Linked DNA regions of Ilumatobacter coccineus YM16-304. The protein of the gene in region 2 binds, or shares a complex with, the protein of the main gene of each other region. Links are inferred from orthologs where the notes say so. Each region holds a gene or a part of one and is shown on either strand. Other genes may lie near its edges.

Region 1 (4,287 bases), 1.7 Mb from region 2 along the record:
GGTGCCGGCTTTCTGCTCGGCGGCTTGTCGATCATCCTCGGCGTCTTCGGCGACCTCGGCGCGCTGGCGATCATCTTGACGCTGCTGCCGACGACGTTCCTGTTCCACCGGTTCTGGAAAGAGCCCGATCCGATGGTCAAGCAGGTGGAGATGTCGCATTTCATGAAGAACCTGTCGCTCATGGGCGGAGCGCTCGTGTTGTTCTCGTTCTTCGCACGCGAGTACTCCGGCGACTTCCTCGCCTACACGATGACCGACGGCTTCTTCGCGTTCTGACCGGCGAACAGCGATCGACGCTGCGGGGCGGTCGAGCGCCTGTGGTGCGTCGATCGAGCGGCGGTCACCGGTCGGGCTGGAGTACCCCCGTCGTAGAGTGGTCGGCGACATGAATGATGAGCAGCTGTTCGCCGACGTCCCTCACCCGGCGGAGTCGGGCGCCGAGCCCCCACCGCCCGAGGCGTTCGTCGACGACAGCGAGGCGCCTGCTGCGCACAGCCCGTTCGGCGACGTCGGTGCCGCAGCGACGGGGCCGTCGCCGTTCGCCGAAGGCCTCAACCCCGACCAGCTCGACGCGGTCGTGCACGACAACGGTCCGCTGCTCGTGGTGGCCGGTGCCGGGTCGGGTAAGACGCGGGTTCTGACGCACCGGATCGCGCACCTCATCCACACCGGTGTCCACCCGTCGAAGATCCTCGCGATCACGTTCACCAACAAGGCCGCTTCCGAGATGCGTGAGCGCGTCTACGAACTCGTCGGCCCGGTGGTGAAGACGATGTGGGTGTCGACGTTCCACTCGGCGTGCGTTCGTATCCTGCGCGCCAACGCCGAGGCGATCGGCTACCCGCGACAGTTCTCGATCTACGACTCGGCCGACTCGAACCGGCTCACGTCGTACGTGATCCGCGATCTGGGTCTCGACTCGAAGCGCTTCACGCCGCGCGGTGTGCACGGCATCATCTCGCTCAAGAAGAACGAGTTGATCAGCCCCGAGACCATGGCGACCGAAGCCGACAACATCTTCGATCGCAAGCACGCCGAGGTGTACGCCGAGTACCAGGCCCGGTTGCTCAAGGCGGGTGCGATGGACTTCGACGACCTGCTGATGAACGTCGTGAAGCTCTTCGCCGATCACGGCAACATCCTCGAGCACTACCGAGAGCGCTTCGCGCACATCCTCGTCGACGAGTACCAAGACACGAACCAGGCGCAGAACGAGATCGCGCTGCAGCTCGCCGGAGGCCACCAGAACATCTGCGTGGTCGGCGACCAGGATCAGTCGGTGTACCGCTTCCGTGGCGCCGACTTCCGCAACATCATCCAGTTCGAGGAGGCGTTCCCCGACGTCACCACGATCGTGCTCGACCAGAACTACCGCTCGACGCAGACGATCCTCGACGCGGCCAACGCGGTCATCGACAACAACCAGGAACGCAAACCGAAGGCGCTCTGGACCGACGCGGGTGCGGGCGATCGGATCACCCGCTATCACGCCGAAGACGAAGGCGACGAGGCCACGTTCATCGCCACCACGGCGCGACAACTGCACGAGCAAGACGCCATCAACTGGCGCGACATCGCGGTGCTGTACCGCACCAACGCGCAGAGCCGCGTGCTCGAAGAGTCGTTCATGCGCGTCGGCGTGCCGTACAAGGTGGTCGGCGGCACGCGGTTCTACGACCGTCGCGAGGTCAAAGATGCCATGGCCTACCTGCGTGCCACGGTCAACCCGCTCGACGAGGTGTCGATCAAACGGGTGCTCAACACGCCCAAGCGCGGGGTGGGCGATGCGAGTGTCGACAAACTCGATGCGTTCGCCGCCGCCGAGTCGATTCCGTTCATCGAAGCGCTCCGGCGCAACGACGAAGCGGGCGTGGCCGGCAAGGCGGTGCGCGGCATCGCGCAGTTCGTCGAGCTACTCGACCAGCTGACCGCCACGGCGGCAGACGATTCGCTCGGCCCGGGCGATGTGCTGCAGTCGGCGCTCGAAGGGTCGGGCTACCTGGCCGAACTCGAAGCCGAAGACACGATCGAGGCACACACCCGCATCGAGAACCTCGGCGAGCTGGTCGGGTCGGCTCGCGAGTTCACCGTGATCGACGAGTTCATGGAGCAGGTGTCGCTCGTCGCCGACACCGACCAGCTCGACGACGACGATCAGGTGGTGCTCATGACGCTCCACTCGGCGAAGGGCCTCGAGTTTCCGGTCGTCTTCCTCGCCGGCGTCGAGGAAGGCGTGTTCCCGCACATCCGGTCGCTCACCGAACCGGTCGAGATGGAGGAGGAGCGCCGGCTCGCGTACGTCGGCATCACCCGTGCGATGCAGCGGCTGTACATGTCGCACGCGTGGAGCCGCCAGCTGTTCGGCTCGACGCAGTACAACCCACCGTCGCGCTTCTTCGACGAGATCCCGGCCGAACTGATCGAGTCGAAGGGCAACGTGTCGGGAAGGTCGTCGTACGGACGCCAGAGCTATCGCAACCGCGATGCCGGGTACAGCTCCGGGTACGACAGCGGCGCCGCGGTGCCGGCGTACAAACGGGCGCGACACGACGACGACACCGGCGGGATCGACATCAACGCCGACATCAAGGAAGAGCAGGAGCGGCACAAGGACCGCGTGGTCGATGCTGCGATGCGAGCCGGGAAGAAGGTGACCGAGCCCGCCAACAGCCAAGAGCTCGGGTTGGCGACCGGCGACACCGTCGAGCACCCGGCGTTCGGTTCGGGCACGATCATCGCGATCGATGGCGAAGGCGACAAGACCGAAGCGGTCATCAACTTCTCCGGCGGCGTCGGGTTGAAACACCTGAGCCTCGCCTGGGCCCCGCTCAAGAAGGTCTGACGCCGAGCGAACGCTGACCGGCCCACGATCCGGTCACCGTTCCATCGCTGTTCCGCTGTTTTGCAGCGGAGGGTGCTACTGTTTTACAGCGAAAGGTGGTTGTCATGGACGTGTCCCCGTTTCCTCACCACGGACCACTCGAACCCGGCCAGTTGCCGGCACAGACCGATCTGGTCGACGACCTGGTGCAACGCGTCACCGAGCGCCGCGTCACCGCGCTGTTGGGCCCGCGCCGATACGGCAAGACCACGGCATTGCGCGCCGTGGCCGACCGCCTCGACGACACCACCACGACGGTGTGGCTCGATCTGTACGCGCTCGCGTCGTGGTCGGATCTCGCCGATCGGCTCGACCGGTCGCTGGCTGCCATCGGGGGTGCCGGGTCACCGTCGCTGCACGAATTGGCGGCGCGGATCAACCTGCCGCTCGGCCTGCTCGCGATCGAACTCCGCAAGCCCGCCGATCAGCGACCCGACCCGATCCTGCTCGTGCAAGCACAACTCGATCTGCTGATCGAGGCGTCTCGCACCAGGTCGATCGTGTTGGTGATCGACGAATTCTCGGGCGTCGTGGGGGTCGAGGGCGCGGCGGCGAAGCTGCGCACCGGATTGCAGCACCACTTCCAGGAGATCGGGCTGCTCTTCGCCGGGTCGGAACCGTCGACGATGCAGATGCTGTTCACCGATCGCGCCGAACCGTTCTACGCTCAGGCCGACCTCATCGAAGCTCCGGCGCTCGACCTGGCGACCATCGATTCCCTGGTGCGCGGAGGGTTCGACGACACCGGGCGGTCGGCCGGCTCGATCGCCGCGAGCATCGCCGAGTTCACCGGCGGGCACCCGCATCGCGTGATGGAACTGGCCGACGCGATCTGGCGCCGGGTGGAAGAGGGCGGCACCGCGTCGGAGGCCGACGTGGCGTTGGCGATCTCCGACGTGATGGCCGCGACCGATGCCGGGATGGAGCGGCTCTTCTCGTCGTTCCGCTCGGCCGAGCAACTGGTGTTGCGGCTCGTCGCTCAGGGGGAGACCTTGTTCGGCGCGTACGCCGGGTCGATGGGCTTGTCGAACGGCGGAGCCCAGCACGCCCGAGCTGCGCTGGTCGACCGCGGGCACATCCGCCGGGTCGGTTCGAGGATCGAGATCGTCGACCCCGTCGTGGCCGAGTGGATCCGTCGCCGCTTCGGCTGACCCGACCGGCTCCCGACTGCGCTCGAATGTGGGGCGACCAGCTCGTGGCGTGGCAGAATGTCGGTGTGAAGGCAGCAATTCTGGTCGAGAGTCTGACGGGCAACACGTGGAAGGCGGCGGAGAAGACCGCCGACCTGCTCGCGCAGGAGCGGTGGAGCATCACCGGCCTGTCGAAGGTGAAGCAGCCCGACCTCACCTCGATCCAGGAGGCCGATCTCGTCCTCATCGGCACGTGGGTGCACGGTGCGTTCGTGT
Region 2 (5,341 bases):
GTTCGTCGTACGTACTCGACGCTGCCAGCGCGAATCCGCAACTGATCTCGATGTTGGCGTACGACGAGGTGACACCGTCGACCGACGGCTCGGTTCTCGGAACCGGCTACTCCCGGCAGTACATCAGGGTGACGGGTGACGACCCGAGCTTCTGGGTCTACGCCGAGTTCGCTGATCCATACGCCCATGAGGACGGGCGGCTGCAGCGATCGTTCGATTCGATCGGCACCGACATCGTCGAGGTGGGCATCGTGGATGCGCCGTACGACGGCTACTACGAGGACTACGCCGTCGCTCGACTCGTCGAGGCGCCGCACGCGTACATCGAACGGACGGCGTTTCCGAATCTCACGGCGATCCAGTCGGCTCGATATGTCGACACCCGACCGACCGGTTCGACTGTCGATGGCGGAGAGAGCGACACGGGGCGGTTGCGCGCTGGGTCGGTCACCGAGTTCCAGATCGCCGGGCGAGCAGCGATCCCCGACGGGTCGGTCGCCGTCTTCGCCAACCTCACCGCAGTCAACCCGTCCGGCAACGGCTACCTCACCGGGTTCCCCTGCGGAGGCTCGCAGCCTGACGCCTCGTCGCTCAACTATCGCGGTGGAACCACCGCGGGCAATCACACCTTGGTCCCCCTCGACGACGCAGGAGCGCTGTGCGTGTACTCGTCAGCCGAAACCGACGTGGTGATCGACATCGGTGGCTTCTATGGCGTCGGCGACGAGTTGGGGCCCGTGACGCCCGCTCGTCTGCTCGACACTCGGACGAACGGCACCACGATCGACGGGCTGGCGGTCGGCGGAGGACAGCGGGCCTCTGGCGTCGAGATCGAGGTTCCGGTCCACGGACGCGGCGGCGTACCAGACGAGGCGACCGAGGTCGTCGTCAACCTGTCGGCGATCTCGAGTTCAGGCGTCGGGTTCGCCGTCGCCTACGCGTGTGGCGGAGCGATCGGGGGAGTGTCGGCGATCAACTACGCCCCCGGTGCGGTGTCGAACAACCTGGCGATCGTCGAGATCGGCGACAACGGGTCGATCTGCTTCAAGACTTCCCGGCCCACCGATCTGACCGTCGACGTCACCGGGTGGCTCGGGGAGGATTCGACGCTCGACACGTCGTTCCAGTTCCGGGCGCTCGACACTCGCGCGTGGGTCGGCCAGGAGATCCCGCCTGACCTGCCGGAGTGGGAGCGTGACTGTTGCCGCATCGACCCGGCCGACGTCCAGTCGATCTACCTCGGCGACTACTTCACTGGTCGACCAGTCGACGCTGCATTCGTCAACGTGACCGCGATCAACCCCTCGGCGAACGGCTTCGTGTCGATCTTCCCGTGCATCTACGAGCGGGAGGACCTCGGCCGGACCGAGACGTCGGTGCTGAACTTCTCGGCGGGGGTGACGTCGGGGAACACCGCACTCGTCGGCGGCATCAACCCGTCGGAGGCCGCGGAGTTCTGCGTCTACTCGTCCGCCAGCACCCACCTCGTCATCGACGTCATCGCCCAAGGCTGAGTCGCGGTGCGGCGCTCTGGTCGGGATCCGGCCACGTCCAGTCTGGTCGGGAAGGGTTCCTGAATCCGGAACTGAGGCGGACCAGACCAGAGCCGGCCGAACCTCGGCGCTGTACGAACATCTGTTCTGGCGGTACAATCGTCGGGATGACCGACACTGTTGACGCTGCGGTCGACGGGGGCACCACACCCGTCGCGCCCGGCAAGATCGAGCAAGACCTCTCGTTGCTCGGCGGCGACATCCAAGCCGAGAACTACGGCGCCGACGGCGACCAGGTGTTCAAGGTCGTGTCCGAGTTCGAACCCGCCGGGCATCAGCCCCAAGCGATCGAGGCGCTCGCCAAAGGCGTCGAAGACGGCGAGCGATTCCAGACGCTGCTGGGCATCACCGGGTCCGGCAAGTCGGCCACCATCGCCTGGACGATCGAGAAGACCCAGCGGCCGACGCTGATCCTGGCGCCCAACAAGTCGCTCGCCGCGCAGCTCGCGCAGGAGATGAAGGAGTTCTTCCCGAACAACCGGGTCGAGTACTTCGTGTCGTACTACGACTACTACCAGCCAGAGGCGTACATCCCGTCGAGCGACACCTTCATCGAGAAGGACAGCTCGGTCAACGACGACATCGACCGACTTCGCCACTCCGCCACCGCAGCGCTGCTCACGCGACGCGACACCATCGTGGTGGCGTCGGTCTCGTGCATCTACGGCATGGGCAACCCGGAGGAGTACCGGGGCCACCTGCTCGACCTCAACGTCGGCATCGACTACGACATGCGATCGATCCTGCGCCGACTGGTCGACATGCAGTACGACCGCAACGACATGACCCTCGGACGCGGCAACTTTCGCGTGCGAGGCGACACCATCGAAGTGCACCCGGCGTACGAAGAGAACGTGCTGCGCATCGAGATGTTCGGCGACACGATCGAGCGGATCACCACGATCGACCCGCTCACCGGCGAACAACTCCGCGACCTGCCACGTGCCTACGTCTTCCCGGCCACTCACTACGCCACCAGCGCCGAGCGCCTGCAGACAGCGATGAGCAAGATCGAACACGAGCTGCAGGTCCGCCTCAAGGAGTTCGAAGACAACGATCAACTGCTCGAAGCGCAACGCCTGCGCATGCGCACCCAGTACGACCTCGAGATGATGAGCGAGGTCGGCTACTGCAACGGCATCGAGAACTACTCGATGCACATGGACGGTCGTGAGTACGGCGAACCGCCGTTCACCCTGCTCGACTACTTCCCCGACGACTTCCTGCTCGTCATCGACGAGAGCCACGTGGCGGTGCCGCAGCTGCACGGCCAGTACGCCGGCGACCGCAGCCGCAAAGACATGCTGATCGATCACGGCTTCCGCTTGCCGTCGGCGCGCGACAACCGCCCGCTCACGTTCGAAGAGGTGCTCGAGCGGATCAACCAGGGGATCTTCCTGTCGGCCACGCCATCCGAGTACGAACTCCGCGTGTCGACCAAGGTCGTCGAACAGGTGGTGCGACCGACGGGCCTCATCGACCCCGAGGTCATCGTCAAGCCCACCAAGGGACAGATCGACGACCTCATGGAGATGGTCAACGGTCGCATCGCCAACGGTGATCGTGTTCTGGTCACGACGCTCACGAAGAAGATGGCCGAAGACCTCACCGACTACCTGCTCGAGCAGGGGCTGCGGGTCCGCTATCTGCACTCGAACATCGACACGATCCAGCGCATCGAGATCCTCCGCGGACTCAGGCTCGGGGAGTTCGACGTGCTCGTCGGCATCAACCTGTTGCGAGAGGGTCTCGACCTGCCCGAGGTGTCGTTGGTGTGCATCCTCGACGCCGACAAGGAAGGATTCCTGCGGTCCGAGACCTCGCTCATCCAGATGATCGGCCGAGCGGCTCGCAACGTGGCCGGACAGGTGGTGATGTACGCCGACAAGATGACGCCGTCGATGACGGCAGCCATCGAGGAAACGCAACGGCGTCGCGACTTGCAGATCGCCTACAACACCGAGCACGGCATCGACCCGACCACCATCCGCAAGGCGGTGGGAGACATCTTGGAGATGCTGCACGGCACGAGTGGCAAGACGCCGGTGCCGGGCCAAGACCGCCGTCGCCAGCGCGAACGCGACAAGGTCACCGAAGAGCTCAAGAACCTGCCGCAGCAGGAGCTGCAACGTCTCATCCAGACCTTGGAAGAGGAGATGCACGCGGCATCGGCCGACTTGAAGTTCGAGTACGCAGCCAAGCTGCGTGACGAGATCAACGACCTCCGACGCCAGATCACCGACGCCGGTTGACCGGAGTTGGTTACATCGCTCCCGGAGCGATGTAACCAGGTTGGCGGCAGCGGAGACGCGAAACCGGCGGGCCGCATTGCTGCGACCCGCCGGTTGTCGATCACGGAGTGATCCGAGTGGTCAGCGTGTGATCATGCGTCGACGCTCGTGGCGGTGACGAAGCTCAGCACGTCGATCGTGTAGTGCGCCGTCGCCGACGTGAACAAGCACACGTCACCGTCGTCGGACAGATCGACCAGGGTGGCGTTCGAGATGTTGACGCCCGCCCGGTAGTTGAGCGACGCAGCCACGGGCGGCGTCTCGGTGCACGGGTACAGCGTGGCGTATCCGACCGCAGCGGGGTTGATCGCTGCGAGGTTGACGACGACGGCGATGGCGTCGTCCGGAACATCGCTGCGCCCGGCGATCGGCACGGAGATGAAGTGACCCGCATCCACTTGGCCGTCACCCTGAGCGATCCCGTCGACGGTCACCTGGCCGGTGCCGGTACGGGTCTCGAGCAGGCGGCTCGGGTTGAGGGTGCCGACATCGGTGCCGGGTGAGGCGTAGCCGATGACGTCGATGGTCAGGTCGGTCGCATCCTCGGAGAACACACACAGCACGCCATCGCTCGACAGTGCGACGAGCGTGGTGTTGGAGATGTTCGTTCCCGCCGTGTAGTTGAGCGATGCCGCAACCGGCTGCTCGGAGTCACACGGGAAGAGGGTGATGTACCCGGTGTCGGTCGGGTTGACCGCCGCCACGTTGACCATGGCGGCCACGGCGTCGTCGGCGACGCCGGCGCGACCGGCGACCTGCACCTCGATGGTGTTGCCGGCGGTGATGGCTCCGTCGCCCTGCGAGCGACCGTCGATGGTGGTGAGACCCTCGCCGATTCGCGTCTCGAGCAGTCGAGCCGGGGCGACGAAGTCGATGCGACTCGTCACCGGCATGTAGCCGACGACGTCGAGCGCCAAGCCCGTCGTGTTCGACGCGAACGCACACACGTCGCCGTCGTCGGACAGCTCGACGAACGTCGCGTTGGAGATGGAGACTCCCGCTTCGAAGTTGAGCGATGCCGCCGTGGGCACCTCGTCGGTACACGGGTACAGGGTGACGTATCCGTTGCCGCTCGGGTTGATCGCTGCGATGTTGACCATTGCACCGACCGCATCGGCGGTGACGTCACCGCGCTCGGCCACCGGAATGGTGATCGAGGTACCTGCCGGAACCGGACCTTCGCCCTGGGCGATGCCGTCGATGGTGACGTTGCTTCCGGTTCCACGGGTGTCGAGGAATCGGGCCGGGTCGACGGCGATCAGGTCGCTGTACGGGCTCACCGAGATGGTGAACGTCGTTTCCGCGGTCTGATCGGCAGAGTCGGTGGCCGTACAGGTGACGGTGTTGTCACCGACGGGGAACTCGGTTCCGGAAGCCGGGGTGCAGACGACGGTCGGGAGAGTCTCCGTGTCGTCGTCGGCTGCTTCGGGAAGCGGGTACTCGACGGTGGCGCTACTGGCGCCCGGTTCGGTGACCACCGAGATGTCGTCCGGTGTT

What was found. Proteins that work in one complex are often made in the same cells at the same time.
Region 1: the proteins of uvrB (region 2) and pcrA are in contact, whole or in part, in a crystal structure (PDB 7EGT), measured with the Thermus thermophilus proteins. The link is inferred for Ilumatobacter coccineus YM16-304 from one-to-one orthologs. Residues at the interface, in WP_096411307.1 of Thermus thermophilus: Glu23, Leu25, Arg26, Asp27, Gly28, Glu29, Arg30, Phe31, Arg55, Glu326, Asp327, Phe328, Glu379, Ser382, Gln383, His398, Gly400, Arg401; in WP_096412145.1 of Thermus thermophilus: His654, Arg656, Phe657, Gln666, Asp668, Glu669, Lys680, Arg681, Leu682, Ser683, Lys685, Tyr686, Ala687.

Annotation. Positions count from the first base shown.
Region 1 is NC_020520.1:4,089,304-4,093,590, reverse strand. Bases 1-3,113 are described here. They hold pcrA (DNA helicase PcrA), read left to right. Parts: upstream 1-385; coding sequence 386-2,842; downstream 2,843-3,113. Other genes in these bases: YM304_RS18120 (ATP-binding protein), read left to right, coding at 2,947-3,113; YM304_RS18130 (DoxX family protein), read left to right, coding at 1-276. In the rest of the region: more of YM304_RS18120, read left to right, coding at 3,114-4,032; YM304_RS18115 (flavodoxin family protein), read left to right, coding at 4,098-4,287. UniProt on the Escherichia coli protein: A helicase with DNA-dependent ATPase activity. Unwinds DNA duplexes with 3'-5' polarity. Translocates on single-stranded DNA with 3'-5' polarity. Initiates unwinding more efficiently from a nicked substrate than double-stranded DNA.
Region 2 is NC_020520.1:2,381,023-2,386,363, forward strand. The notes cover bases 1,241-4,232. They hold uvrB (excinuclease ABC subunit UvrB), read left to right. Parts: upstream 1,241-1,660; coding sequence 1,661-3,805; downstream 3,806-4,232. Other genes in these bases: YM304_RS10750 (hypothetical protein), read left to right, coding at 1,241-1,514; YM304_RS10760 (right-handed parallel beta-helix repeat-containing protein), read right to left, coding at 3,937-4,232. Also shown: more of YM304_RS10750, read left to right, coding at 1-1,240; more of YM304_RS10760, read right to left, coding at 4,233-5,341. UniProt on the Escherichia coli protein: The UvrABC repair system catalyzes the recognition and processing of DNA lesions. A damage recognition complex composed of 2 UvrA and 2 UvrB subunits scans DNA for abnormalities.